2 regions of the Variovorax sp. W1I1 genome follow, and region 2 is predicted to be linked to the other one. Evidence: riboswitches for the same ligand, from Rfam matches in the RefSeq annotation. Region 2 holds a riboswitch; the other holds the start of a gene.
What was found. A riboswitch is a leader RNA that binds a small molecule or an ion and turns the genes downstream of it on or off. The one in region 2 is predicted to bind glycine.
Positions count from the first base shown of each region.

Region 1: another riboswitch for glycine. It lies ahead of gcvT (glycine cleavage system aminomethyltransferase GcvT); the one in region 2 lies ahead of QFZ83_RS24640 (D-amino acid dehydrogenase).

Region 1 covers NZ_JAUSWZ010000001.1:3,636,682-3,651,556, reverse strand. The annotation lists gene QFZ83_RS17050 (DUF3014 domain-containing protein) at 1-574, shown strand, start outside; gene QFZ83_RS17045 (hypothetical protein) at 665-913, shown strand; gene gcvP (aminomethyl-transferring glycine dehydrogenase) at 964-3,876, opposite strand; gene gcvH (glycine cleavage system protein GcvH) at 3,926-4,297, opposite strand; gene gcvT (glycine cleavage system aminomethyltransferase GcvT) at 4,362-5,540, opposite strand; glycine riboswitch at 5,588-5,703, opposite strand; glycine riboswitch at 5,724-5,798, opposite strand; gene QFZ83_RS17025 (H-NS family nucleoid-associated regulatory protein) at 5,978-6,406, shown strand; gene QFZ83_RS17020 (hypothetical protein) at 6,476-6,859, opposite strand; gene QFZ83_RS17015 (hypothetical protein) at 6,856-7,395, opposite strand; gene QFZ83_RS17010 (DUF4440 domain-containing protein) at 7,514-8,035, opposite strand; gene QFZ83_RS17005 (TRAP transporter large permease) at 8,113-9,405, opposite strand; gene QFZ83_RS17000 (TRAP transporter small permease) at 9,417-9,929, opposite strand; gene QFZ83_RS16995 (TRAP transporter substrate-binding protein) at 10,018-10,992, opposite strand; gene QFZ83_RS16990 (electron transfer flavoprotein-ubiquinone oxidoreductase) at 11,149-12,846, opposite strand; gene QFZ83_RS16985 (SDR family oxidoreductase) at 12,953-13,735, shown strand; gene QFZ83_RS16980 (DMT family transporter) at 13,813-14,637, shown strand; gene QFZ83_RS16975 (thioesterase family protein) at 14,634-14,875, shown strand, end outside.
Region 2 covers NZ_JAUSWZ010000001.1:5,257,330-5,272,204, forward strand. The annotation lists gene rfbA (glucose-1-phosphate thymidylyltransferase RfbA) at 1-459, opposite strand, end outside; gene rfbD (dTDP-4-dehydrorhamnose reductase) at 499-1,389, opposite strand; gene rfbB (dTDP-glucose 4,6-dehydratase) at 1,386-2,456, opposite strand; glycine riboswitch at 2,574-2,664, shown strand; glycine riboswitch at 2,698-2,815, shown strand; gene QFZ83_RS24640 (D-amino acid dehydrogenase) at 2,906-4,213, shown strand; gene QFZ83_RS24645 (RtcB family protein) at 4,230-5,639, opposite strand; gene QFZ83_RS24650 (FIST C-terminal domain-containing protein) at 5,833-7,110, opposite strand; gene QFZ83_RS24655 (PhaM family polyhydroxyalkanoate granule multifunctional regulatory protein) at 7,156-7,929, opposite strand; gene QFZ83_RS24660 (PLP-dependent aminotransferase family protein) at 8,020-9,465, opposite strand; gene QFZ83_RS24665 (LysE family translocator) at 9,556-10,155, shown strand; gene QFZ83_RS24670 (DMT family transporter) at 10,211-11,179, shown strand; gene QFZ83_RS24675 (VOC family protein) at 11,179-11,601, shown strand; gene QFZ83_RS24680 (PLP-dependent aminotransferase family protein) at 11,615-12,817, shown strand; gene QFZ83_RS24685 (LysE family translocator) at 12,835-13,473, shown strand; gene QFZ83_RS24690 (PhzF family phenazine biosynthesis protein) at 13,487-14,320, shown strand; gene QFZ83_RS24695 (glutathione S-transferase family protein) at 14,350-14,875, shown strand, end outside.

The sequences.
Region 1 (14,875 bases), 1.6 Mb from region 2:
TTCCGACTACCTGCGCTCCGACGGCATCGTGCGGCGCTTCGTCGCCACGGTCGACAACCTCGCGCGCGAGCAGGCGCCCGCCAGCGCATGGCCGGTGCAGCCTACAGGGCAGCGCTTCATCACCGATGGACCGCAGGGCGGCACGCAGACCATCGCCGCGAACAACGCGGCGCGCTACAACGGCATCGTGCTGCTCGCGGAAACGGTCGATCCGGCCAAGGCGGCGACGGTGTACGCCAAGCTCTATCCGCTGTTCCAGAAGGCGTACGAAGAACTCGGCTTTCCGGGGCGCTACTTCAACGACCGGCTCATCGCGGTGATCGACCACCTCTTGCAGGCGCCCGAGCCCAGCGGCCCGGTGCAGGTGCGGCTGGTCGAGGTGAAGGGCGACGTGCCTTCGACGCGGCCTTGGGTGCGCTACGAATACGTCGATCCGAAGCTGGAGGCGATGTCCTCCGGCCAGAAGATCATGGTGCGCATGGGGCCGGAGAACGAACGCAAGGTGAAGGCCAGCCTGCGCGGTTTCCGCCAGCAGATCGCCACGGGCGAGCTGGCGAAGAAGAAGCAGCCCTGAGGCCGCGCGCCGTGTAGGCGCAGGCCGATTGCGGGCGGCCCGCATGCCGCAGATGATGGCCCGACCTTCAAAAATTTCGAGGACACCCGTATGAGCCTGCTGAGCGTCGACCTCTACCAGAGTGCCACCGATCCCGAGAAATTCCTGGCGTTGCCCACGGGCATCAACCCCGCCGAGCTGATGGGGCCGATGACCTTCGACCGCGACTATGCGCAGGTCAAGCGCTACCAGGAGGCCTTCGAATTCGATCCCTCCGGAACCTATGCCGGGGTCAACGCGGCCAAGATCGCCGCCGACATCCTCACGGTGAAGTGGGCGATGTACCGCCGCGAAGGCTGAGACGAAGGCTCAGACGCTGAGACGGACAGGGCGCCGCGGCGCCCGCGCGTTCAGCCTCGCGCCGCTTCGGTTTCTTCGTACTCGCCCACCGGCACGCAGCTGCAGAACAGGTTGCGGTCGCCATACACGTTGTCCACGCGGCCGATCGGCGGCCAGTACTTCGCGAGCTTGAGTTCGGCCAGCGGGAACGCGCCGAGTTCGCGCGAGTACGGGTGCGCCCATTCGGCGCCCAGCAGGCTGGCCGCGGTGTGCGGTGCGTGCTTGAGCGGGTTGTCTTCCTTGGGCCAGACGCCTTCTTCGATGCGGCGGATCTCGCCGCGGATCGCGATCATCGCGTCGATGAAGCGGTCGAGCTCGGCCAGCGGCTCGCTCTCGGTGGGCTCCACCATCAGCGTGCCGGGCACGGGGAAGCTCAGCGTGGGGGCGTGGAAGCCGTAGTCGATGAGGCGCTTGGCGACGTCTTCGGCGGTGACGCCGCTCGTGTCCTTCAGCGGGCGCAGATCAAGGATGCACTCGTGCGCGACGTGGCCGTTGGGGCTCGCGTACAGCGTGGGGTAGTGGTCCTTCAGGCGCGCACTGATGTAGTTGGCGCTCAGGATCGCCGTTTCGGTCGCGGCCTGCAGGCCCTTGGCGCCCATCATTCGGCAGTACATCCAGCTGATCGGCAGCACGGCCGCGTTGCCCAGCGGTGCGGCTGAAACAGCACCTACGCCGTTCGATGCCACGCCGGCCGTCGCATGGCCCGGCAGGTACGGCACGAGGTCTTCGACCACGCACACCGGGCCGACGCCCGGGCCGCCGCCGCCGTGCGGAATGCAGAAGGTCTTGTGCAGGTTCAGGTGGCTCACGTCGCCGCCGAACTCGCCCGGTGCGGCCACGCCGACCAGCGCATTCATGTTGGCGCCATCGACGTACACGCGGCCGCCGTGTTCATGCACCAGCTCGCAGAGTTCCTTCACGCGCGTCTCGAACACGCCGTGCGTGCTGGGGTAGGTGATCATCACCGCGGCCAGCTTGTCGCTGTGCTTCTCGCAGGCGCGCTTCAAGTCGTCCATGTCGACGTTGCCCTGCGCATCGCAGGCCGTCACCACCACCTGCAGGCCCACCATCTGCGCGCTCGCGGGATTGGTGCCGTGCGCCGACGAGGGAATCAGGCAGATGTTGCGGTGGCCCTGGCCCTTGGCTTCATGGAACGACTTGATGGCCAGGAGGCCCGCGTACTCGCCCTGCGATCCCGCATTGGGCTGCAGGCTGATGCCCGCGTAGCCGGTCGCTTCACAGAGCCACGCGCGCAGTTGCGCATCGAGCTGCGCATAGCCCAGCTGCTGCTCGGCGGGCGCGAAGGGGTGGATGTTCGCGAACTCGGGCCAGGTGATCGGGATCATCTCGCTGGTCGCGTTGAGCTTCATCGTGCAACTGCCGAGCGGGATCATGCTGCGGTCGAGCGCCAGGTCCTTGTCCGAGAGACTGCGGATGTAGCGCAGCATCGCCGTCTCGCTCTTGTGCGTGTTGAACACCGGGTGGGTGAGGAATGCGCTGGTGCGGCGCAGGTCCTCGGGCAGGCGCGGCGCGGCGTTGGCGAGGTCGTCGAAGCGCGGCATCGCGGTGCCGGCGGGCACGAACAGGGCCCAGAGGGTTTCGATGTCGGCGCGCGTCGTGGTTTCGTCCAGCGAGATGCCCAGGTGCTGTTGCAGCCGCTGGCGCAGGTTGACGCCGGCGGCGGTGGCGCGCTCGATGATCTTCGGCGTGTCGTCGCCGGTGCGGATCGTGAGCGAATCGAAAGCGAATTCGTTGACCGGCGCGCGGCCCATCTGCGTGAGGCCTTGCGCAAGGATGGCGGTGAGCGCTGCCACGCGCTGCGCGATGCGGGCGAGGCCATCGGGCCCGTGGTACACGGCGTACATGCTGGCCACGACGGCCGGCAGCACCTGCGCGGTGCAGATGTTGGAAGTGGCCTTCTCGCGGCGGATGTGCTGCTCGCGCGTCTGCAGCGCGAGGCGGTACGCGGGCTGGCCGTGCGAGTCGACGCTCACGCCGACCAGGCGGCCCGGCAGCGAGCGCTTGAACGAATCGCGGCAAGCGAGGTACGCGGCGTGCGGGCCGCCGTTGCACAGCGGCATGCCGAAGCGCTGCGTGGTGCCGCAGACGATGTCGGCATCCCATTCGCCGGGGGGAGCGAGCAGCGTCAGCGCCAGCAGGTCGGCGGCCACGCAGAACGCGGCGTCGCATTGATGGGCATGGCCCGCGAGCGGGCGCAGGTCGTGCACATGGCCGGTGGTGGCGGGGTACTGCGCGAGCACGCCGAAGAATTCGCAGCTCGCCATCAGGTGCGGCAGCGTCTCGGAGACGGTGCTCACCTTGACCTCGATGCCCAGCGGCGCGGCGCGCGTCCTGATGACTTCGATGGTCTGCGGATGGCAGTCGCCAGAGACCAGGAACACGTTGCTCTTGCTCTTCACGCTGCGCTTGGCGAGCGTCATCGCCTCGGCCGCGGCCGTGGCTTCGTCGAGCATCGACGCGTTGGCGATGGCCATGCCCGTGAGGTCGCACACCATCGTCTGGAAGTTGAGCAGGGCCTCCATGCGGCCCTGCGAAATCTCGGCCTGGTAGGGCGTGTAGGCGGTGTACCAGGCGGGGTTCTCCAGCACGTTGCGCAAGATCACGCCCGGTGTGTGCGTGCCGTAGTAGCCCTGGCCGATGAAGCTCTTGAACACCTTGTTCTTCGACGCCATCGCCTTCAGCTCGGCCAGCGCCTCGGCTTCGGTCACCGGGGCCGGCAGGCGCATCGGCTTCGCGCGGCGAATGGCCGCGGGCACGATGCCGTCGATGAGCTCCGCCCGCGTCTCCGAGCCGATCACCGGCAGCATGCGCGCCTCGTCCGCCGCATCGATGCCGATGTGGCGGGCGAGAAATTCTTCGGCGTTCTCTAGTTCTTGCAAAGAGGGAAGGGCGGGAATCGGCATGGCGGTGAAGGCTCGAGGAGAAGAAGGAAAGGCGGGCGAACGCTGGGGGTCAGGATTCGGCGGCGAACTTGTCGTAGGTGGCAGCGTCGAGCAGGGCATCGAGCTGCGCGGGCTCGCTCAGCTTGACCTTGAAGAACCAGCCGGTGGCCAGCGGGTCGCTGTTGGCGAGCGAGGGGTCGGCGCGCAGTGCTTCGTTCACTTCGGTGATCTCGCCCGAGACGGGCATGAACACATCGGCCGCGGCCTTCACCGATTCGACGACGCCGGCGACTTCGCCCTGCGCGAAGGTCTTGCCGACTTCGGGCAGGTCGACGAACACGACATCGCCCAGCGCGTCCTGCGCATGCACGGTGATGCCGACGGTGGCGGCGCCGCCTTCGGCCGAGACCCACTCATGGTCCTTGGTGTACTTGATGCTCATGGGAAAACTCCTCGTGGAAAAAATTGAATAAGGGAATGCAGAGCCTAGCCGCGGTCAGCCGCGATCAGCCTCGGTAGTAGCGGGTCGGCACAAAGGGCAGGGTCGAGACTTCCATCGGCACCGGCTTGCCGCGCACGATGGCCTGCACGCGCGTGCCGGGCTCGGAGAACGCGGTGGCCACGTAGCCCATCGCGATGCAGCGGTCGGCCGTCGGGCCGAGCAGGCCGCTGGTGACGATGCCGATGTCCTGGCCTTCGAAGGATTGCAGCAGCGTGCCGTCGCGCACCGGAATGCGCTCCAGCGCGACGAGGCCGACGCGCTTGCGCTTCAAGGTGTCGTGGTCGGTGTGGCCTGCGGCGCCGACGGTCGCGGCTGTGAGCTGGGCGAGGATCTTTGCCGCGCCCGGGAACCCGCCTTCGCGCGCACCGCCGGCACGGCGCACCTTCTGCATCGCCCAGTTGAGCGAGGCTTCGACGGGCGTGGTGGTGGTGTCGATGTCGTTGCCGTAGAGGCAGAGGCCCGCCTCGAGCCGCAGCGAATTACGCGCGCCCAGGCCGATGGGCTTGACCTCGGGCTGCGCCAGCAGCAGGCGGGCGAGGGCGTCGGCGTCCTTGCCGGCCACGGAGATCTCGAAACCGTCTTCGCCCGTGTAGCCGCTGCGCGTGACGAAGGCGGGGATGCCGCCGATCTGCACCGCGCCGCCCGTCATGAACACGAAGCGCTCGATGCCGGGCGACAGCCGCGCCAGCGTGGCCGCGGCCTGCGGGCCCTGCAGCGCGAGCAGCGCGTGGTCGGGCAGGGGCTGCACCTCGCAGCGCGAGCCGATCTTCTGCTGGATGTGCGCGATGTCCGCCACCTTGCAGGCACCGTTCACGATCACGAAGATCGAGCCGTGGCCTTCGTTGAAGAACATCAGGTCGTCGAGGATGCCGCCCTCATCGTTCAACAGCAGACCGTAGCGCTGTTTGCCGGCGGGCAGGTCGATCACATCGACGGGCATCAAGGTCTCGAAGGCCGCTGCGGCGTCGGGGCCGACGAGGCGCAGCTGGCCCATGTGGGAAATGTCGAAGAGGCCGGCCGCATCGCGCGTGTGCTTGTGCTCGGCCATGAGGCCGGCCGGGTACTGGACCGGCATCGAATAGCCCGCGAAGGGCACCATGCGCGCGCCGAGCTCCACGTGGAGGTCGTACAGCGGCGTCTTGAGAAGTTGGGTATGGGTATCGGGAGCGGAAGAAGCGGCCACGGGGCACTCCAAAGGGGCAGTCGAAATCCATGGCTGCAACGCCACGGGCCACCCCTGCTGTCCGCTTTACCTGAGAGATTCGCCCCACGATCGGGGTTTGCTCCTTCGGTGGGCCGGTGCAATGCATGTGTGCATGCAACGGCCTCTCTCCAGCAAGGAAACGCCGGTGTGAACCGGCGCCTTGTCAGTCCTTTTGCCTGAGCGTTCGGGGATCCCCTGCGCCTTCGGCGGCCCCGTCGTGCGGGGCTCTCTCCTGACCCCGCCGAGTGTAGTGGACGAATCGCACGACTTCCGAATCCAGAGCGTCGGGGCGGGGTTTCGGTCATCGATGCGGGGCGGCAAGACCGCACCGAGGCCTGAACAGATCAATCTGGTGAGCCTCTTCTTTTGGCACTAGCATATTGGGCACACAACACACCCCCAAAGGAACGCAAAGAATGACAGATGCCAGAAATATGAGCTTCGCGGATATCCAGAAGCGCATCCAGGAAATGGACAATGAACGGGCCCAACTGGAGCTGGCATTGCAGGCCAAGCGTGGAGAAGAATTGAAGGTGCTGGCCGATGCCTATGCGAAGAAACTCGAGGCAGCCGGTTTCAGCATCCCGGAGGGCAAGGCCGCGCTGGACCCCTACGACAAATCGGGCGCAAAACGCACGCGTTCACCCAATGGCAGCCAGGCATCGGAAGCCAAGGCCTATGTGAAGGGCACCGTGTACAAGGATCCCAATTCCAGCGCGACCTGGACGGGGGGAACAAAAGGCCGACAACCGCCGTGGCTCATTGCCGCCCTCGAAGGCGCGCCGGACAAGAGCAAGGCTTACGAAAATCTGGCTGTAGGCGGCGACCACGTCAATAACGGTTGATGGCATTCAATGCCGGGTTTCGCCGGCCAGCACGCCGGCGATCGTTGCTGGAAACGTCGAGGCGGTTCATCATTTTTTCAAAAATGATCTGAATGGAAATGCAAAAGCCGTGATATCTGCGGAGATACCGTGTTGCATATTGCCGCCCGCCACAACAAGACCGCGGAAGTTCAAGCGATAGAGGTCTTGCTGATTGCCCATTGCCGCGTCGAGTTCAATACGCCAAACGGGAGTGGAATTTGCGCGGGGGATATGCGGGATCAAATGAGCGAGGCCAATGTCTCGAACAATGACCGATACCGCGAGATATTCAAGGACCGTCTGGAATGGGGCATGGTGGACGATGGTCCGCCCGAGAGAGTGGAAATCAGATCCAGAAAAATCTGATCGAGTCTTCGCGGTGTCCGGGAAATACCGCGGCTCGTCGGAGTGGGAGCGCAGATGCGACTTCAATGCACCACTTCCGCGGGCGGCAGCAGCCGCTCGATGCGCTCCCGCAGCGATTCGGCCCGCTCGGCGCCGGCCGTCTTCTCGATTTCACTGAGCATCAGCGCGGCGATGGTCAGCATCGCCTCGCGGTCGCGGGCTTCGCGCAGGGCGTCGCGCATCTGCAGGGCGAACTTGGGGTCGCGCCGCACGAACATGCGCTCGCAGATGTCGAACAAAAACATCCGCGTGGTGGCCAGCGAGCGCTTGCCGTCGAAAGTGTCGGCCGAGGTGGCGATGCGGATCGGGTCGACGGCCGGCACCGGCATCGGAGTTGGTACAGCCGCAGCAGCGGCCATCGCCTGCGCATCCTGCAGATAGCCCCTGCTCACCAGCGCCAGGATCGCCTGCTCCGCCTCGGTGCGGTTCGCGAACAGCGGGCTGAAGTCGGTCAGCGAGCGCCGGCCGTCGGCCATCAGCAGCAGGGCGCGTTCACGCTGGCTGAGCGTGCGCTGCCCGCCCTGGAGTTCGTCGCGTGCCTTGTCGGTCTTGGTGGGAAACATGGCGGCCACAGCTTTCGAAGATCGAAGGCTGCAGCATCGTCGCGAGCGGTGACATCTTCATGAACCTGTTCGGCTTACAGGGAGATCGCCGCCGCCGCGCCATCGGACGCTCAGGTCTTCAGGCGCCGGTGCTTTCCTTGCGGATCAGCCACTTGTCGCCCACGCGCTGCAGCTCCAGCGTCTTGCGGTCGGTGCTCTTGAGCTTGTCGGCGGTGTAGACCTGCTTAAAGCGCGCGCTGGCGGTCTGGCCGTTCACGCTGATGACGAGGTCGTCGACGGTCACGCTGATCTTCGACTTGTTCGAGATGCGGGTGCGCCGCTCGGCTTCCCACTGCTTCTTGTCCTGCTTCCTGGCCGGTGTGAAGTCGGGGGCGTAGGCGGCGAGGTAGCGGTCCACGTCGCGCGCGGACCAGGCGTCGGCCCAGGCGCGCACGGCGGTTTCGATTTCGGCGATGCCCGCGCTGGGCGCTTGCGCGGGAGCGGCCGCTGGCGCAGCCGGCGCCGGGGTCGCCGCTGCCCCAGCGGCCGCCGATGCGGCAGGTGCTGGTGGCTTTGCCGCGGGGGTGGCGACGGGCGTGGCAGCCAATGCGGCCGTGGACAGCAGCCCTGCGGCGAGCAGGCAGGTGGCGAGTCGATTCATGGAGCGGTTCCCTCGGTTGTCGGTTGTTGGCGTGGCGCCGATTCTGGCAGCGAACCGCTGCAGAGGCACCGGCGCCGCTACTTGAACCCGAGCGCCCGCGGCAGCCAGGTGCTGAGCGCAGGCACGAAGGTCAGGATCATCAGCACCGCGCCGTGCGCCCACAGGAACGGCACCAGTTCCTTCACCAGCGCCGACATCGGCACCTTCGACACGTTGCAGGTCACGAACAAGAGCCCGCCCACTGGCGGCGTGATCATCCCGAGCGTGAGGTTGAAGATCACGATCATCGCGAAGTGCACCGGGTCCACGCCCAGCTTGATCGCGACGGGCGCCAGGATCGGCGCCAGCACCATCACGCCCGGCAGCGGCTCGATGAAGATGCCGAACAGCAGCAGGAAGATGTTCACGATGATGAGGAACATCCACGGCGAGAGGTTCATGCTGATGAGCCATTCGGCCATCTGCTGCGGAATGCCCTCGATGGTCAGCACCCATGCGAACGAGGCCGAGAGGCCGATGATGATCAGCACCGAGGCCGACAGCAGGGCGGAGCGGGAGAGGATGTCGGGCAGCATCTTCCACTCGAGCGTGCGGTAGATGAACTTGCCGCACACCAGCGCATAGAACACCGCCACCACCGAGGCTTCGGTCGGCGTGAACCAGCCGGCACGCATGCCGCCGAGGATCACCACGGGCAAGAGGATCGCGGGTATCGCCTTCCAGGTCGTGATGAGAATTTCGCGCAGCGGCGGCGTCTGCCCGTCGCCCTTGTAGTTGCGCTTCTTCGATACGTAGAAGTTCACCACGCACATCGCCACCGCGATCAGGATGCCGGGCAGGATGCCGGCCGCGAAGAGGGTGCCGACCGAGACCGTCTCGTCCTGCAGCGCATAGATGATCATGATGATCGAGGGCGGAATGATCGGCCCGACGATCGCGGTCGAGGCCGTGAGCGCCGCCGCATACGAGCGGTCGTAGCCGGCCTTGTCCATCATCTTGATGAGCATCGATCCCGGCCCCGCCGCATCGGCCAATGCCGAGCCCGAGATGCCCGAGAAGAAGGTGAGCGACACGACGTTGGTGTAGCCCAGGCCCCCGCGTCGATGGCCTACGAACTGGCCCGCGAAGCGCAGCAGCACCTCGGTGAGCGAGCCGCCGCTCATGAGCTCGGCCGCGAGGATGAAAAAGGGCACGGCCATCAGCGGAAAGCTGTCGATGCCGGTGAAGGTTTCCTTCAGCAGCACCATCAGCGGATAGTTCTCCGCGAGGATGAGCGTGGTGACGGTCGAGAGCCCGAGCGCAAAGGCCACGGGCACGCCGATGGCCAGGAAAATGCAGGCCGAGACGATGAGAACGATGCTGGCATCCATGGTCGTTCTCCTTACAGCGACGCCGAGGCGTTGGCGTCGAAGTGCGCATCCGATGCGAACTCGCGCCGCAGCACATAGCCCCGCACCACCAGCAGCCAGTGCACGATCAACAAGATGCCGCCGAACAGCATCGCGCTGTAGATGTAGGCGAACGGAATCTGCGTCACTGCCGTGAGCTGGAACATCGTGCGCTGCATGTAGAGCCACCCGTACCAGACCATGAAGCCGAAGAAGGCGAACAGCAGCGCGGCGACGAAGGCGCGCACCGCGATGCCGCCCGCGCGCGGCAGCGCGTCCTGCAGGTTCTCCACCGCGATGTGGCCGCCGTAGCGCAGCACCGGCCCGGCCCCGAGGAAGGTGAGCCATATCATCATGTGGCGCGACACCTCTTCGGCCCACTCGAGCGAGTTGCTGGTGGTGTAGCGCATCACGACGTTGGTGAAGATGATGACCGACATGGCGGCCAGCAGAAGGATCAGCGCCCAGCGGTTGGCGGCGAGAAAGTAGCGCTCGAAGGCTTGCACGTGTGGTTCTCTTGTCTTGAAAAAGCGAAGCGCCCGGCGCACTGAAGCGGGCCGGGCGCGGTCGTCAAAGAAGTCTGGCGCGCGAGGCTTACTGGACGTCCGTGATCTTCTTGATGTTGTCGGCGCCGAACTCCTTGGCATAGCCCGCATAGGCCGGCTTCAGGGCTTCGCGGAAGGCCGCGCCATCCACGACCTTGGTGACCTTCATGCCGTCTTTTTCGAGCTGGGCGATGCCGTTGTTCTCGTCGTCGTTGACCTTCTTGCGCTGGGCCACGGAAGCCTTCTTGGCCGCATCGACGAAGACCTTCTTGTCGGCATCCGACAGCTTGTTCCACACCTTCGGCGAGAGCAGCAGCAGGGCGGGCGAGTACACGTGTCCCGTGAGCGACAGGTGCTTTTGCACCTGCGAGAACTTGGACGCGAGGATCACCGGAATCGGGTTCTCCTGCCCATCGACCGTGCCCTGCTGCAGCGCGCCGAAGAGTTCGGGAAAGGCCATCGGCGTCGGCAGGATGCCGAAGGTGCGGTAGCCGTCCATGTGCACCTTGTTTTCCATCGTGCGCATCTTCAGGCCGGCAGCGTCGCTGGGCTTGACGATGTCGCGCTTGCTGTTCGTCATGTGGCGAAAGCCGTTCTCCGTCCAGGCCAGCGCGATGATGCCCTTGCTCGGGAACTTGGTGAGGATGTCCTGGCCAATGGGGCCGTCCATCACCTTGCGCGCATGGTCGTAGTCGCGAAAGAGGAAGGGGATGTCGACGATCTTGACCTCGGGCACGAAGTTGCCCACGGGGCCGGTCGAGGTGTTCACCAGGTCCTGCGTGCCCAGCTGGATGGCCTCGATCTGCTCGCGCTCGCCGCCCAGGGCCGAGTTGGCGAAGTGCTGGCACTTGAAGCGGCCTTGCGTGCCTTTCTCGACCTCGTCGCAGAACACCGTGGACCCGACGCCGTAGTGCGACTCCTTGGACGTCGCATAGCCGATCTTCAGCACCGTCGGTTGTTGTGCGAGGGCGGATGTGCAGAGGGCGAGCGAAAGGCAGGCGGCGGCGATGTGGCCGAGTTTCATGGTGTCTCCGGGGGGGAATGTGGTCAGGGTCAGGAATGCGTCAGGCGCATTCGACTATGCCGCAAGCGGGGGAGCGGACGTGTCGGGAGTTTCACGGACAAGCCGAAACGAAAAAGCCCTCCGAAGAGGGCTTGCGGGAGCAGCGCGGAGGGCGCCTTACATGCCGACGTAGTTCGGCCCGCCGCCGCCTTCGGGCGTGACCCACACGATGTTCTGCGTCGGGTCCTTGATGTCGCAGGTCTTGCAGTGCACGCAGTTCTGCGCGTTGATCTGCAGGCGCTGCTTGCCGTCTTCGGTGCCCACGAACTCGTAGACGCCGGCCGGGCAGTAGCGGCTCTCGGGGCCGGCGAACTTCTCGAGGTTGATGTTGACCGGCACCGTCGCATCCTTGAGCGTCAGGTGGGCCGGCTGCTGCTCTTCATGGTTCGTGTTGCTGATGAACACGCTGGAGAGCCGGTCGAAGGTGAGCTTGCCGTCCGGCTTTGGATAGACGATGGGCTTGCACTCCGCCGCGGGCTTCAGGTACAGGTGGTCGGGCTTGGTGCGGCGCAGCGTCCAGGGGATGTTGCCCTTGAGCAGCCACTGCTCGATGCCGTTCATGAGGGTGGCGACGCCCAGGCCCTTCTTGAACCAAGCCTTGAAGTTGCGCGCCTTCTTCAGCTCGGTGTAGAGCCAGCTCTTCTCGAACGCGGCCGGGTAGGCCGTGAGCTCGTCGTGCTGGCGGCCGGCCTGCACCGCGTCGAAGGCAGCTTCGGCGCAGAGCATGCCGGTCTTGATGGCGGCGTGGCTGCCCTTGATGCGGCTCACGTTCAGGTAGCCGGCTTCGCAGCCGACCAGCGCACCGCCCGGGAACACCGTCTTGGGCAGCGACTGCAGGCCGCCGGCGGTGATGGCGCGCGCGCCGTAGCCGATGCGCTTGGCCGGCTTGATGCCCTTGGCCTCGTCGCCTTCCAGGTACCAGCGGATGTTGGGGTGCAGCTTCCAGCGCTGCATTTCCTCGAAGGGGCTGAGGTACGGGTTGCTGTAGTCCAGGCCCGTGATGAAGCCCATCGTGACCTTGTTGTCCTCCATGTGATAGAGGAAGGCGCCGCCGTAGGTGTCGCTCTTCATCGGCCAGCCGGCCGTGTGCAGCACGAAGCCGGGCTGATGGCGCTTGGGGTCGATTTCCCACACTTCCTTCACGCCCAGGCCGTAGGTCTGCGGGTCCTTGCCTTCGTCGAGCTTGAACTTCGCGATGAGCTGGCGGCCCAGGTGGCCGCGCGCGCCTTCGGCGAACACCGTGTATTTGCCGAGGAGCTCCATGCCGAGCTGGAAGTTCTCGGTCGGCTCGCCGTCCTTGCCGACGCCCATGTTGCCGGTGGCCACGCCGCGCACCGAACCGTTCTCGTTGTAGAGCACCTCGGCGGCCGGGAAGCCCGGGAAGATTTCGACGCCGAGGTTCTCGGCCTGCTGCGCCAGCCACTTGGTGAACGCGCCCAGGCTGATGATGTAGTTGCCGTGGTTCTGGAAGCACGCCGGCAGGAACGCATTGGGGGTGCGCAGGCCCGACTTCTCGCCGAGGAACACCATCGCGTCGTCGGTCACGGGCTGGTTCAGCGGGGCGCCCAGTTGCTTCCAGTCGGGCAGCAGTTCGTTGAGCGCACGCGGGTCCATGATCGCGCCCGAGAGGATGTGCGCGCCGGGCTCGGAGCCCTTCTCGAGCACCACGACCGAGATCTCTTTTTCGTGCTGGGCAGCCAGCTGCTTCAGGCGGATCGCGGTCGAGAGGCCCGCCGGGCCGCCGCCGACCACGACCACGTCGTATTCCATGGCTTCGCGAGGGCCGAACTGGGCAAGGATTTCGTCGTGGGTCATGTGGGTCTGGTCGATAATGTTTTGAGGCTCGGACGCTACGAGGGCGCGAAACATTTTAGGGGGAGCGCAACCCGTCACCTCCGCGACTCACCAGGACCTGTTTTCCATGGCTTACAGCATCGATCTCTCGGGCCGCGTGGCCTTCGTCACCGGCGCCTCCAGCGGCCTCGGTGCCCAGTTCGCAAAAACGCTGGCGCGCGCCGGTGCCGCGGTGGTCCTGGCCAGCCGCCGGGTCGAAAAACTCAAGGAACTGCGCGCCCGCATCGAAGGCGAGGGCGGCGACGCCCACGTGGTCGAACTCGACGTCACCGACCACGGCAGCATCAAGGCTGCCGTCGCGCGCGCCGAGACCGAGGTCGGCCCGATCGACATCCTGGTCAACAACTCCGGCGTGAACGTTCGCCAGCGGCTGCAGGACGTGACGCCCGACGATTACGACTTCATCTTCGACACCAACCTCAAGGGCGCCTTCTTCGTCGCGCAGGAAGTCGGCAAGCGCATGCTGGCGCGCGCCGACGGCTCGGCGCCCGGCACCTACATCGGCGGCCGCATCATCAACATCGCCTCGGTGTCGGCCCTCAAGTCGGTGGCCAACATCGGCGCCTACGGCATGAGCAAGGCCGCGGTGGTGCAGATGACCAAGGCCATGGCGCTCGAGTGGGGCCGCTTCGGCATCAACGTGAACGCGCTGTGCCCGGGCTACATCGCGACCGAACTCAACGAAGCGCTCTGGGCCACCGAGGCCGGCGCCAAGCTGGTCGGCAGCCTGCCGCGCAAGCGCGTGGGCAAGGCCGAAGACCTCGACGGCCTGATCGTGCTGCTGGCCAGTGGGCAGAGCCATTTCGTGAACGGCGCCGTCATCGCGGCCGACGACGGGTTCGCGGTCTGACTCCGAGGGCTTGGATCGGCATTGCTGCCGGGCTGGGCGCTGGCGCGCTCTGGGGCCTGGTGTTCGTGGCGCCGCGGATGGTCGGTCACTTCGGCATGGTCGACATCACCGCCGCGCGCTTCGCGGTGTTTGGTGCTGTGTCGGCGTTGGCAGTGTTCGCGCGACCGGCGGCCGTACGCTGGCCCAACGGGCGACAGGCGCTCGCGGCGCTCGGGCTCAGCGTGCTGGGCTTCATCGGCTACTACTTGCTGCTGGCCTTCGGCATCGTGGCGGCCGGCACCGAGGTGCCCAGCCTCATCATCGGCACGATTCCCGTCTGGATGATGCTGCTCGGCCGGCCCGCGGGACTGCGCATGCGCGCGCTGCTGCCGGGCCTCGTGCTCACGGGTGCGGGCATCGCGCTGATGATCTGGGGCGCTTGGTCGACGCAGCATCGCGAGGGTGGGGTGCGCTTCGGGTGGGGTATTGCGCTGGCCCTCGGCGCGATGGTGAGCTGGACGATCTACGGCCTGCTCAACGCGAAATGGCTGCAGCGCCACACCGAACTCAACGCGACCGACTGGGCCAACTGGCTCGGCATCTCGACAGGCCTCGGTGCCTTGCTGCTGTGGCTGGTGGCGGGCAGCGACATGGCAACGCTGAAGGCGCAGCCCGACGGCATGCTCTTCGTCTGGATCGCATTGGCGGGCGGCTTCGGCTCGTCGTGGCTCGCGACCATCCTCTGGAACATCGCCAGCCAGCGCCTCTCTGCGAGCCTGTGCGGCCAACTGATCGTGAGCGAGACGCTGTTCGCCTTGCTCTATTCCTTCGTCTGGGACGGCCGCTGGCCGCAGGCCACCGAATGGGTGGCGGCGCTGCTGTTCGTGCTGGGCATCCTCGCATCCATCAAGGCGCACCGATGAGAATCGAAATCCCCGAAAAGAAGAAGCTCGTGTATGAAATGTCCATCCCCATCCGCTGGGGCGACATGGACGCCATGGGCCACCTGAACAACGGCACCTACTTTCGCTATCTCGAAACCGCGCGCATCGACTGGATGCGCTCCATCGGCTTCGAACCCGAGCCCGGCGGCGAAGGCATGGTGATCGTCAATGCCTTCTGCAACTTCTACCGGCAGATCGAATACCCGGGCAACGTGCT
Region 2 (14,875 bases):
CGCCACCACGCCGTAGCGTTCAGGATCTTGCACGTGATACGCGAACACGGTCGCGCCGGATGGCTTTTCATCGGCATCGGCAAGCAGATGCACGAGGTCGTGGCCGTAGAAGATGTTGTCTCCCAGCACAAGCGCACTGGGATCGTTGCCGAGAAACTTGTCCCCGATGATGAACGCCTGCGCCAGCCCATCCGGGCTCGGCTGCACCGCGTACTGCAAGTTGATCCCCCATTGGCTGCCATCACCCAGCAACTGCTGAAAACGCGGCGTGTCCTGCGGCGTGCTGATGATCAAAATATCGCGCATGCCGCCGAGCATCAGCGTGCTCAGCGGGTAATAGATCATCGGCTTGTCGTACACCGGCAGCAGTTGCTTGCTCATGGCGAGCGTCGCGGGATGCAGGCGGGTGCCCGAGCCACCGGCGAGGATGATGCCTTTGCGTTGCGTCGTTTGGGTCATGGGATGTTCGTTCGTGTCTCTTGTCTTGCTCGACGGATGTCAGAAGGTTTCGCGCAACATGCGGGCGACGCCGGACTGCCACTCGGGCAGCACGAGGCCGAAGGTCGATTGCAGCTTCGTGGTGTCCAGGCGCGAGTTGTGCGGCCGCGTGGCCGGCGTCGGGAATGCTGTGGTGGGCACGGGCTCGACCGCTTCGGGGCCGGCCTTGAGTTCGACACCCGCCGCCTTTGCCTGCTCGATCACGAAGCGCGCATAGCCGTGCCACGTGGTCACACCACCGGCCACCGCGTGATAGAGCCCGGCCTTGGACGGGTCCTGCAGCGTCGCGCGAATGGCGTGCGCGGTGATGTCGGCCAGCAGCTCGGCGCCGGTGGGCGCACCGAACTGGTCGTCGATGACCGTGAGCTTGTCGCGCTCCTTGGCGATGCGCAGCATGGTCTTGGCGAAGTTGCCGCCGCGTGCGGCATAGACCCAGCTGGTGCGAAAGATCAGGTGCTTCGCGCAGTGCTTTGCCACCAGTTGCTCGCCTTCGAGCTTGGTGCTGCCGTAGATGCTGAGCGGACCGGTCGCATCGTCTTCCTTCCAGGGCTTGCTACCGCTGCCGTCGAAGACGTAGTCGGTCGAGTAGTGAACCATCAGCGCGCCGATCTGCTGCGCGGCTTCGGCCACCACGCCGGGCGAGGTGGCGTTGAGCTTGCGGGCAAAGTCGGGCTCGCTCTCGGCCTTGTCGACCGCGGTGTGCGCGGCGGCATTGACGATGACGTCGGGCCGCACCTTCAGCACGGTCTCGGCCAGTTGCTCGGGGCGGCTGAAGTCGGCGTTGAAGTCGGTGCTGTCGAAATCGAGCGCGACCAGTTCGCCCAGGGGCGCGAGGCTGCGCTGCAGTTCCCAGCCGACCTGTCCGCCCTTGCCCAGCAGCAGCAGCTTCATGCCGCCGCCTTCGCGTCGTATTGCTTCTCGACCCATTCGCGGTACGCACCGCTCTGCACGTTGCGCACCCACTCGCCGTTCGCGAGGTACCACTCGACCGTCTTGCGGATGCCGCTGTCGAAGGTTTCGGCGGGCTTCCAGCCGAGCTCGCGCTCGAGCTTGCGCGCATCGATGGCGTAGCGGCGGTCGTGGCCCGGGCGGTCGGTCACGTAAGTGATCTGTTCCTTGTACGGCTTGCCATCGGCCTTGGGGCTCAGTTCGTCGAGCAGCGCGCAGACCGTGGTGACGATCTCGATGTTGGGCTTCTCGTTCCAGCCGCCGACGTTGTAGGTCTCGCCGAGCTTGCCGGCTTCGAGCACGCGGCGGATGGCGCTGCAGTGGTCCTTCACGTAGAGCCAGTCGCGCACCTGCATGCCGTCGCCGTACACGGGCAGCGGCTTGCCTGCGAGTGCGTTGACGATCATCAGGGGGATGAGCTTCTCGGGGAAATGGAACGGCCCGTAGTTGTTCGAGCAGTTGGTGGTGACCACCGGCAGGCCGTAGGTGTGGTGCCAGGCGCGCACGAGGTGGTCGCTGGCGGCCTTGCTGGCCGAGTAGGGGCTGTTGGGCTCGTACTTGTTCTCTTCGGTGAATGCCGGGTCGGTCTTGGAGAGCGAGCCGTAGACCTCGTCGGTCGACACGTGCAGGAAGCGGAAGGCGGCCTTCTGGTCGGCCGGCAGCGCATTCCAGAAACCGCGCACGGATTCGAGCAGGCGGAAGGTGCCCAGCACGTTGGTCTGCACGAAGTCTTCGGGGCCGTGGATCGAGCGGTCGACGTGCGATTCGGCGGCGAAGTTCACGACGGCGCGGGGCTTGTGCTCGGCCAGGAGGCGGTCGAGCAGGGCGCTGTCGCCGATGTCGCCCTGGACGAAGATGTGCTTCGGGTTGTCCTTGAGGGACGCGAGTGTCTCGAGGTTGCCCGCGTAGGTCAGTTTGTCGAGGTTCACGACCGGCTCATCGCTCTGCGCGATCCAGTCGAGTACGAAATTGGCGCCAATGAAGCCTGCGCCGCCGGTTACCAGGATCATGGGGTCCCCTGTTTGTTGTCGAACGATCGCCCTTTGGCGAATGAACGGGAGATTATCCCACCGGCCCACAGGGCCGAAATCCAGGGTTGGCGCATCCGCGGGGCCCCACCTACAATCGCCCCCACTGCAGGAGAGCGGGCCACCCCGGTGGCCCTACCGAAGGCGCAAACTCCCATAAACGCTCAGGTCGGCCCAACGAAGTTCTTTGTAATTTCGGCAAGGGGTCAGTACTGCATCAAATCAAACGCCGTCTGGAGAGCCATCGCACCCCGCAAAGGTGTCGCGATGCACCGAAGGAGCAAACCCGTTGCAAGGCGCAACAGGTGAATCTCTCAGGTATCGAGGACAGGGGGAGCGGCAACTTGGACGGCGGACGTCCGGTTGCTTGCTATTGATTGAATAGCACACCACATCCGCCATTCAAGCGCTGCACCTCAAAGGTACTTGCAATGCGCGTGATCGTTCTTGGCGCCGGCCTGCTCGGCGTGACTTCGGCTTATTACCTCCAGCAACTCGGCCACGAAGTGACCGTCATCGACCGGCAGGCCACCCCGGCCGCCGAAACCAGCTTCGCCAACGGCGGGCAGATCTCCGTGAGCCATGCCGAACCCTGGGCCAACCCCAGCGCGCCGCTCAAGGTGCTGCAGTGGCTGGGCAAGGAAGACGCCCCGCTGCTCTTTCGCATCCGCGCCGACATGCGCCAGTGGCTCTGGGGCCTGCAGTTCCTGCGCGAGTGCACCCCGGCGCGCACGAAGCACAACATCGAGCAGATCGTGCGCCTGGGCACCTACAGCCGCGACACGCTGCAACAGCTGCGCCGCGATACGGGCCTGAGCTACGACCAGCGCACCCAAGGCATCCTGCATTTCTATACGACGCAGAAGGAGTTCGACGGCGCACTCAAGCCGGCCGAGCAGATGCGCGCCCTCGGCTGCGAACGGCTGGTGATCTCGGCCGACGAGGCGGTGAAGATCGAGCCCGCCCTCGCCCACATCCGGCCCCAGCTGGCCGGCGCCACCTACACGGCCGAGGACGAATCGGGCGACGCCAACCGCTTCGCCCGCGAACTGGTCGGCCTCGCGGCCGCGGCTGGCGTGAAGTTCCTCATGAGCCACACGGTCACGGCACTGCGCGAAGCCGGCGGCAGCATCGACCACGTCGAGGCGACCGACAACGAAGGCCGCTTCCAGCGCATCCGCGGCGACGCGTTCGTGCTGGCGATGGGTTCGCTGAGCCCGCTGTACGCGGCGCCACTGGGCATCCGCCTGCCGATCTACCCGGCCAAGGGCTATTCGGTGACGCTGCCCGTGAAGGACGCCTCGAAGGCGCACCAGGTCTCGCTGACCGACGACGAATACAAGCTGGTGTTCTCGCGCTACACGTCCGAGTCGGGCGACCGCTTGCGCATCGCGGGCACGGCCGAACTCAACGGCTACGACCGCGACCTGAACCGCGTGCGCTGCGAAGCCATCGTGCGGCGCGTCGAAGAGCTGTTCCCCGGTGCCGGCGACACCACGCAGGCCCAGTTCTGGACGGGCTTGCGCCCCGCGACGCCGAGCAACGTGCCGATGATCGGCAAGACGAAACTGCCGAACCTGTACCTGAACACCGGCCACGGCACGCTGGGCTGGACGCACGCGTGCGGTTCGGGCAAGTCGATCGCGCGGATCGTGAGCGGGCTCGTGCCGGAGGTGGACTTTGCGTTCACCGGCATGCCGGCGCCGGCACCGCGAATCGCGCAACCCGCATTGGGCTGACAATCGCGGCCCTGGGTCACGCCTTGAAGGTGATCCAGGGTTTCAGCCGCACCGCGCAACGAATCAGGCCCGCGCTTTCCTGTGCGTCGATCACCGCGCCGATGGGCTTGTAGGCCTGCGGCGCCTCCTCGATCCTGCGCTCCTCGCGCAGAGTCACACATTGCCAGCTGGCGTTTTCGTCCTGGTTCGCGGCACCGCGCAAGGCACGCACCTCCTGGCGCCGCATCCGGCGGCCGGCGCCATGGCTGCACGACCACAACCAGTCTTCATGACCCAGGCCGGTCGCGAGGTACGAGTGATCGCCCATCGAACCCGGAATCAGCGCCAGGTCTCCTTCGTGGGCCGGCGTTGCGCCCTTGCGGTGGATGTTCATCCCGTGCTCGCGCAGCACCACGTTGTGCGGCACGTCGACCACGAGCTTCGATGCCGTCGCGCCCAGCAGCTCCGCCATGTCCTTGCGCACCAGTTCGGCCAGCACAACACGGTTGGCCCAGGCATAGCGCGCCGCCACACCCATCGCCTCCAGGTACTCCTCGGCCAACGAACCGGAGAGTCCGTACAGGCCGCTGCGGGGATGGCGCAGGCCCTGCGGCCATTCGGCCTTCGCCCGGTCCATCCAGCGCCCACCGACGTGGAAGCCGATGTCGCGCGAACCGCTGTGAATCATCACCACCACTTCGCCGGCCTTGAGGCCGGCGCGGTAGGCCGCGTGCCGGTCCATCACCTTGTCGACCACCTGCAGTTCCACGAAGTGGTTTCCGCCGCCCGGCGTGCCGAGGCATGGGTCCCGAAAAACCTCGTGGCGCGCGCCGGTGTAAGCCTGCGGCGCATGCCGCGCATTGCCGCCGAAGCTCGCAAGGCCGATGCAGCGGTCGATCTCCGCCTGCAGCCGGTCGCGGTCGCAGGACGACCAGAGCCCGCTGCCCTGAACGGCATCGAGAAATGCGGCCGGCCCCACGTCGAACAGCGCCTTGAAAGCCGCTGTGTGCACCGGCACGTCGCGGCCGTTGTCGAGCAGGCTGCGCGTGAGGCGTTCGATGAGCCGTGTCTTGTGCGGCGCCACCTGGTCCAGCGTGAGGCCGGTGGTCAAGAGGCGCATGCCGCAGTTGATGTCGGTGCCCACCGCTGCGGGAATGACGAAGTCCGCGTCGGTCGCCACGACGCTCCCGACCGGCGCCACGGAGCCCGGATGGAAATCGGGCGTCGCGCAGGCCTTGCAGACGCCCTTCTCGCCATCGGGCGAGCGGACGCTGGCAAAGGCCAGCAACTGGTTCACCGCCTTCTCTTCCAGGGGAAGGCTTTGCGGCAGAAGCACCGTCGCCTGTGAAACCTCGTTGTGCAGGTGATAGACGCCGTCGCGATAGTCGACGGCGATGCCAGCGCGCGAAAAGGTGCGCTGGAGTCTCGAAAAATGATTGCTGCTCATGGCTGCTGTTCCATTGGGGAAACCATGTCGGTTTCCAGCCCCGGCCAGCATTGCGTGGCGAGGCGAAAGAGATCGACCGCGCGCCTCGAGGCGCACGGATCACTCTTTCTTGCAGCAGCAGAGATTCAAGAAAGCGGGCGGATTCTAGCGACGGCGGCCGCGGTCGAAAACCCGGCCGTCGTTTTTTCGCCCGTCAGTCCTTGCTGGTGAACACCGTCAACACGCCGGTATAGCCATACAGGTGATGGCGGGCGATTTCGCCCGCGGCGAAGAAGCCGACCAGCGGCACGTCGCCCAGCGCGTGGCGCACGATCTGCAGTTCGGCGCCCGGTGCGCCGAAGTGCGGGCCGCCGCGCCCGGAGCAGCTCACGTACACCGCGCCTGCGATGCGGCGCGCGGGGTGCGGCGCCGCTTCGGCTTCGCCGGCAGCAACGGCGCGGGCGGTGGCCAGCGTCTGTTCTTCCGGCTCCAGCTCTTCGCGGATCTCCGCGCAGATGCGCATCAGGTCGGCCCGCGCAGCCTGCGCATTGCGGCGGCAGAAGGTCAGCCGCATGCCGGCCTCGGCCGTGTCGGCGATCGCGATGCCGCGGCGCGTCGGGTCCAGGCCGATGATGTGGCGCACCAGCACGTCGGCGCCCAGGTCGCCGGTGCGGCGCACGCCGTCGCTGCCGGCGTCGGCCAAGCCGACCAGCGTGTTGCGCACCGCGTCGATGGCCTCCTGCGGCCGTTCGAGCGACACCTGCAGGTCGGCCAGCAGCACGTCGAGCGCAGGCTCGCCGTCGAGCTTGAGCAGGAGGTTTCCGTCGGCCTCGGTGATCTCGCGCTCGCGCACGCCCGAGCGCAGCGGCTGGCAGCCCTGCGTGACGCGCGAGACCACCCGCACGCCTTCGCCGAACACCACGCCCGACAGGCCACCCGAAAACACGCCACCCGCCGCGCCATGCCCGCGGATGTTGCCGTTGCCGCCCACCGCGAATTGCAGCGCGCCGCCGCGGCCCGACGAGAGTCCGCCAAAGAGATAGCCGGTGTCGACGCGGCCGGCCATCTCGCCGATCAGCTCGGTGAGGTCGGGCGTCGCGGGGTCGGCGTGGACGAGCGCGGTGTGCGCCTCGAAGCCGCTCATTTCCGAATTGCTCAGTGGCGCCACGCCCGAGAACACGCGGTATTGATCGCTCGGCAGTGCGCAGAGCATGAGGCTCATGCCGGGCTCGTCGAAGTACTCGGCGTTGTTGGCCGAGACGCCGATGCCGACGGTGCCCGACCAGTCGGTCACCTCGGGCAACTCGGCGCTCAGGTGATCGAGGATCTCCTGCGCCTCGGACGCGTAGTGGTCGGTGATGTAGAGCAGCCCGAGCGTCGGGGACGACGCGTAGTCGGGCAAGGCCATCTGCGCGCGCAACTGGGCCAGCACGAGGCCGGCGGCCATGCGCCATTGCGGATGGGTGGCATGGCCGGTGGGAAACAACTTCATGATGCGTGCCAACCCGTTCTCTTCAAAAGTGGAATGTGTGGGACGTCAGCGGCGGCCGGTGGTTCGCTTGCGCGCGGCGGCCGACGTCTTTTTCTTTGCGGCGGGCGTTGCCGCCTTTTTGGCCGTGGTTCTTGCCGCAGTCTTGGCCGCGGGCTTCTTCGCGGCGGCCGTCGTCTTGCCCATCGCCTTGCCGACCGCATCGGCCAGCGGCTGGGCCATGGCGGGGACCTTGAGCTGGGCCGCGTCCTGCAACGCGGTGCTGGCGATCTGCTGGAACTGCTCGGTCAGCGAACCCCACCACTGCATCGGATCGACCACGCCGGCGCCGTCGGCTGCAGCCTTGCCGCGCGGCTTTTTCTTCGGCGCCGGTGCTTCTTCTTCCTCGATCTCGGCCTCGTCTTCTTCCTCTTCTTCGACCGGCTCGGGTTCGGGCGCGGCGGCCGCTGCAAAGGGCGCGGGCGCAGGAGCCGCCGTGGCCGCAGCGGCCTGCTTGGTGAACACGCTGGCCAGGTCTTCCATCCGCACGTTCATGCCGCGCAGGGTCGAGAGCGTCATCTTCTGCACCTCGAGCGCCTGGATCGTCGCCTTGAGCGCATGGCCGTTCTGCTCGAGCCAGTACTGCACGGTCTTGAGTTCCTGGATGCGCTTGTCAACCTCTTCCACGCTCAGCGTGGGCGCCACCCAACTGGCCAGGCTCGGGATGCCCGGCACCGACGATGCGGCGCCGGTGCCTGCCGCGGCGCCCCCGGCCAGGTTCTTCAGGAAGTCGAATCCGGGGACGAACTGGCTGAAGTTGAAAGGTTGGCTGGCGTTGGTCATGCGGGAGGTCTCCTGGCTGGGTTTTCTTGTGCTGCCAGCTTACTCCAAGGCCTTGGCCTTTGGCCCGCCGGGCGCGGGCTTTTACCTGTGTCAGAGCTCGCCCCGCACCTTGCTGAAGACCTTCCAGAAGGTCGCGTCCTGCGAGGTCGCGAAGTTGATCCGCATCATGGTGCTCGGTGGCCGGCGCGCATGGAAGAGCGAGCCCGGCGCGAGCAGGTAGCCCTGGTCGAGCATGCGCTGGGTGAGCGCGTCGGTGTCGACGCCCGTGTCGACCCAGCCGAAGAGTCCCGCCGGCTCCGAGGCGAAGGTGCAGCCGTGCGACATCGCGAGCTTCACCGCCCGCCCGCGCGCGCCGTCGAGCCGGATGCGTATGCGGTCCGCATGCCGCCGCAGTTGCCCTTGGTCGATGCACCACGACAACGCCCGCTCGAACAGCGTGGGCGATGTCAGCGTGGCCAGGAGCTTGGTCTCCAGCAGCCGCTCCTTCAGCGCGGGCGACGCGGCCAGGAAACCGATGCGCCAGTTGGGCGCGATGATCTTGGCGAAGCCGCTCACGTAGACAGTGCGCTGCAGCCCGTCGAGCGCGCTCAGCCGCGTGGCGTGCTCGGGCGCGAGGTGGCTGTAGGTGTCGTCCTCGACGATGTGGAAGTCGTGCTCGTTCGCCAGCTTGAGCACCCGGTGGGCACTGCCGGGCGTGAGGCTGTAGCCGGTCGGGTTGTGCAGCACGCTCACGCTCACGAAGAGCTTGGGCTTGTGCAGCACGCAGTACTGCGCCATCACCTCCAGGTCGGGCCCGTCGGCGCGGCGCGGCACCGGCAGGATGCGCATGCCCAGCGCCTCGAGCCGCGCGAATTCGAGCGCCCAGCCCGGCTCCTCGACCATCACCGGATCGCCCGGCCGCAGCAGCGTGCGGCTCACGATGTCCAGCGCATGGGTGGCGCCGATGGTGGTGATGATCTGGTCGGGCGCGGCCGGCACGTTGATGCCCACCAGCTTCTGCGAAAGGCTGCGGCGCAGGCTCATGTCGCCGGAGGGCTCGCCGTATTGGAGCGACAGCTCCTGCAGCACGGCTGTACCGGTCATGCGCCGCACCGCCGTGGGGATGAAGGTGGACGTCATCCAGTCCGGCGGGAACACGCCCATGCCGGGCTGCGGCTTGTCGCTCGGGCGGTGGAACATGCTGCGGATCAGCGAGCTCGCGTCGGCCGGTACGCGCGAGGCCATCATCTGCACGGCCATTGCCGCCGGCATGTCGCCCACGCCGACGACGTCGGAGGTTTTGCCTGAGCGGCTGTCCTGTATCGGTGCCGAATCCCGCACGTAGAAGCCGCGCTGCCGGCGGGCTTCGACAAGCCCCTGTGCGAGCAGTTGGTCGTAGGCGGCAACCACCGTGTACGGGCTCACGCCCTGCTGCCGCGCGCACTCGCGCACCGAGGGCAACCGGGCGCCGGGCGGCAGCAGCCGGGTGCGGATGCGCTCGGCCAGGCGGTCCGCGAGCTGGCTGGTCAACGACTGGGTGGAGGTTCGTGTCAGCATGCTGTGTCGAAAGATTGACCAATACAGATTCCAGATTTGTCTGACCATCTGTACTGGCACTGTAATGGTCTCAAGTTTAGAGTGTGTGTCATGAACTGGCAAGAATTCACCGCGCTGCTGGTGCTGGCCACGGCGATGAGTTTTTCGCCCGGTCCCAACACCACGCTTTCCACCGCTCTGGCGGCCGACGGCGGTCTGCCGCGCGCGATGCGCTTCGTCGTCGCGGTGCCGATCGGCTGGACGCTGCTGCTGGCGATCTGCGCGGCCGGCCTCGGCGCGCTGGTGGTGGCGGTGCCGCCGCTGCGCCTGGCGATCAAGGGCCTGGGCATCGCCTACCTGCTGTGGCTGGCCTGGAAGCTCAGCGGCAGCGCCAAGCTCGGCAAGGCCGACAGCGCCAGCCTCTCGGTCGGTTTCGGCCAGGGCGTGTTGCTGCAGTTCGTCAACATCAAGGCCTGGCTCCTCGCGCTCACGCTGGTGGCTGGGTGGATCGCCGGCCAGCCCGATGCGCTCTCGCGCTTCGCCATCGTCGCGCCGGTGATGCTGTTCTATGCCTTCGTCAGCAACTTCGCCTATGCGCTGGTCGGCGCGCTGCTGCGCGACTGGCTCGCCAAGGGCAAGCGCCTCCTGTGGTTCAACCGCGCGATGGGCCTCGTGCTGGTGCTGACCGCCTGGTGGATGGTGGGCGTATGAGCCGCCGGGCCGCTCCCAAGGCGAATGCCGCAGCGCGCAGCGCGGAGGCTGCGCCATGACAAAGCGCTTCGACATCAAGGACGAGACGCTGGGCATGTGGCTCGGCGTGATCGGTGTGGCACTGTTCGCGGTGACCCTGCCCATGACGCGTCTGGCCACCGGCACGCAGGCTGCGCCGCAGTTATCGCCATGGTTCGTCACGCTCGGGCGCGCGGCGCTGGCGGGCGTGCTGTCGGCCATCTTCCTCCTGGCCACGCGCTCGCCGCGGCCCGCGTCGCACCAGTGGAAGCCGCTCGGCATGGCGGTGCTGGGCAACGTCATCGGCTATCCGCTGCTGCTGGGCTACGCATTGCGCGTGGTCACGGCCAGCCACGCGGCGGTGGTGACTGCGCTGCTGCCGCTGGTCACCGCCGCCGTCGCGGCCTGGGTGCTGCATCAGCGCGCGCGGCTCGGCTTCTGGCTCTGCGCGGTCGCCGGCAGCCTGCTGGTGGTGGTGTTCTCGGTGCTGCGTGCGAGCCAGGGCGGCCATGGCTTCGGCTTCGAATGGGCCGACCTGCTGCTGGTGGGCGCGGTCATCGCGGCATCGTTCGGCTACATCTACGGCGCGCAGGTCACGCCTTCGCTGGGCGCCGAGCGCGTGATCTGCTGGGTCTGCGTGATGGCACTGCCGGTGACGCTGCCGGCCACGCTGTTCCTCTGGCCCACGACGCCCATCGCCACGGCGTCATGGCTGGGCTTCGTCTACGTCGGCATGTTCTCGATGTGGATCGGCTTCTTCGCCTGGTACCGCGGCCTCGCCCTCGGCGGCGCGCTGCGCGTGAGCCAGACGCAGTTGCTGCAGCCCTTTCTGTCGATCCTCGCGTCGATCCCGATCCTGAGCGAACCGCTCGATGTGGTGACGCTGGGCTTCGCGATCGCGGTGGTGGCCACGGTGGTCATCGGCAAGCGGCTCTCGCAGCCGCAGGCTTCCGCGGCGCCTGCCGCCGCGCCGCTGTCCGCCGCCGCCCGCACAGGGGGACGCTGATGTTCAGCCACGTCACCGTCGGCTGCACCGACCTCTCGCGCGCCGCCGCCTTCTACGACGCGCTGCTCGCGCCGCTGGGCCTCGTGCGCCGCCCCGTCGTGCCCGATGGCGGCCCCGCGTCGGCCTGCTGGGTCTCGCCCGGGCAGACGCTGCCGCGCTTCTACGTGTACATCCCGCTGGACGGTGAACCCGCCAGCGCCGGCAACGGCAGCATGGTCGCGTTCGGCGCGCCGTCGGCCGATGCCGTTCATGCCGTCCACGAGGCGGCGCTGCGCCGGGGCGGCCGCGACGAAGGCGCGCCCGGCCCCCGCCCACGCTATGGCCAGGGCTATTACGGCGCGTACCTGCGCGACCCGGACGGCAACAAAATCCATGTTGTGTACCGTGGCGACATCCCCTCGAATCTCACCTCACCCGCTTGAAAGAAGAAACACCATGAACTGGAAACTCGCCGCCCGCGCCGCCAAGATGAACCCGTCGGTGCTGCGTGAAATCCTCAAGGTCACCGAACGCCCCGGCATCATCAGCCTGGCGGGTGGCCTGCCCTCGCCCAAGACCTTCCCGATCCAGGCCTTCGCCGATGCCTGCGCCGAAGTGCTGCACAACGACGGCCAGGCCGCGCTGCAGTACGCCGCGAGCGAAGGCTACGCGCCGCTGCGCCAGGCCGTGGCCGACATGCTGCCGTGGAACGTCGACCCCGCGCAGGTGCTCATCACCACCGGTTCGCAGCAGGGCCTCGACCTGGTGGCCAAGGTGCTGATCGATCCGGGCAGCAAGGTGCTGGTCGAGACGCCCACCTACCTCGGCGCGCTGCAGGCCTTCGGCCCGATGGAACCGAACCCGGTGAGCGTGGCGAGCGACGAAGACGGCGTGATCGTCGACGACCTGGTCGCCAAGGCGAAGGACGCACGCTTCGTCTACCTCCTGCCCAACTTCCAGAACCCGACGGGCCGCACCATGACCGAAGAGCGCCGCGCCGCCGTATCGGCCGCTGCAGCCGAAGCGGGCCTGCCGATCATCGAAGACAACCCCTACGGCGAACTCTGGTTCGACGAAGCCCCACCGCTGCCGCTGACCGCGCGCAACCCTGAGGGCTGCATCTACCTGGGCTCGTTCTCGAAGGTGCTGGCACCGGGCCTGCGCCTGGGCTTCCTGGTGGCACCGAAGGCCATCTACCCGAAGCTGCTGCAGGCCAAGCAGGCGGTCGACCTGCACACGCCGATCTTCACGCAGCGCATGGTGTCGGCCGTGATGAAGGACGGTTTCCTCGACCGCCACGTGCCCACGATCCGCGCCCTCTACAAGCGCCAGCGCGACGCGATGATCGCCGCGCTCACCCGCGAAATGGCGGGCCTGGACGTGAAGTTCAACGCGCCCAAGGGCGGCATGTTCCTGTGGGCGCGCCTGCCCGAGGGCATCGACACGGTGAAGCTGCTGCCCAAGGCCGTCGAGCGCAACGTGGCCTTCGTGCCCGGTGCGCCGTTCTATGCGGGCCTGGGCGATCCGCGCACGCTGCGCCTGTCGTTCGTGACAGCCAGCGTGGAAGAAATCGATGTCGCCATCGCCGCGCTCGCCATCACGCTGCGCGAAGAGCTGGAACTGCTGGGCGAGCACAAGCTCGCGCCCGCACCGGTGTAAGGCAGGGGGACCAGCCGATGATCGGACTCGCGACGCTCTCGCTCTTCCTGCTCGCGGTGCTGGCGCTGTTCCTATCGCCTGGCCCGAACATGGCCTTCGTGCTCTCGCACGGCGTGGCGCACGGCCCGCGCGGCGGGTTCGCGGCGGCGATCGGCATCTCGGCCGCCGACCTGGTGCACACGCTGTTCGCGGCGACCGGCGTCACCGCGCTGGTGGCTGCATGGCCGCCATCGTTCGACGTGCTGCGCTATGCGGGCGCGCTGTACCTGGTGTGGCTCGCGGTGCAGGCCCTGCGCAGTGGCGGCGGCCTTCGCGCGGGTGCGGAGGCCCAGCCCGCCGGCTTCGGGCGCATCGTGCGCATGGCGCTCCTGAACAACCTCGTCAATCCGAAAGCGCTGCTGTTCTTCATGGTGTTCCTGCCGCAGTTCGTCGACCCGTCGCGCGGCAGCGTGGCGCTGCAGCTGGTGCAGCTGGGCGTGGTGCTGTCGGTGGCCGCGCTCGCCTTCAACACGCTGCTGGGCGCCTGCAGCGGACAGGTCGGGCGCTGGTTGCAGCGCCGGCCGGGGGCTGCGAAATTCCAGAGCAGGCTGCTCGCCGCTGTCATGTTGGGATTGGCGGTGCGTCTGCTTTTCCTCGACCGACCTGCGTCACGCTGAAGGCAGGCACGTGATGAACATCCTGAAGATCGCGGCGTTCTCCGATGGGAATACGGGCGGCAATCCTGCCGGCGTCTTTATCGGCGATGCACTGCCGTCCGCAATGCAGATGCAGGAGACCGCAGCCGAAGTGGGTTTCTCCGAGACCGTGTTCGCGGCCCGAACCGCCGACGGGTGGCGCGTTCGCTACTTCTCCCCGCAGTCCGAAGTCCCCTTCTGCGGTCACGCGACGATCGCATTGGGTGCGGCCCTGGCCCTGCAACAAGGCGACGGCGTGTTCGCGCTGACGCTGAATCATGCGGAGATCACGGTGGAAGGAAAGCGCGCCGGCCACGTTGTCGCCGCAGCACTCCAGTCGCCACCCACGCGCAGCGCCGCAGCCGAGCCGGCACTGGTGTCCGATGCACTGGCGTTGTTCGGCTACACGAGCGACGACCTCGACCCACGCATTCCTCCCGCAGTGATTCATGCAGGCGCGGATCATCTGGTGCTCGCCTTGAAGCACCGCGCCACGCTGTCGGCCATGGCGTATGCATTGGAAGCGGGTCGCAGCCTGATGAACGGCGCAGGACTGACAACCATCCTCCTTGTGCATGCAGAAACCGCGCAGTTGTTCCATGCGCGCAATCCCTTCGCGTCCGGCGGCGTCTACGAAGACCCGGCGACGGGTGCAGCCACGGCTGCGCTGGGCGGCTACCTTCGAGACATCGCGTGGCCTCACGATGGCGCGATCGATGTGGTGCAAGGCGAAGACATGGGCATGCTGTCGCGCCTGCACGCAGACATTCCACCGACGCCAGGCAGTTCGATCCGCGTGTCCGGCAGCGCCCGCGTCATGCAGGCGTGAACCCTCGAAACAAAGAAAGAGATCCATCCATGCTCAACATCTGGGGCCGCATCAGCTCGATCAACGTCCGCAAGGTCGTGTGGTGCGCGCAGGAACTCGGCCTGGACTTCCAGCGCACCGAGGCCGGCGGCAAGTTCGGCGTGGTGCAGACGGCCGAGTACCTCGCGCTCAATCCGAATGCGATGGTGCCGGCCATCGACGACGGCGAAGGCGCCGATCGGGTGACGCTCTGGGAGTCGAACGTGATCGTGCGCTACCTCTGCGCGAAGCATTCGCACGGCACCCTCTACCCGAGCGAGCTGCCCGCGCGCTTCGATGCCGAGCGCTGGATGGACTGGCAGCAGACCACGCTCAACCGCGCGAGCCGCGACGCCTTCGTCCAGTGGGTGCGCACGGCCCCTTCGGAGCGGCAGCCGGCGCTCATCGATGCCTCGGTGCGCGAGAGCGAGGCACTGTTCGCCATGCTCGATGCGCACCTTGCGAAGCAGCCCTACATGGCCGGCGAGCGCTTCACCATGGCCGACATTCCCATCGGCTGCGAAGCGCACCGCTGGT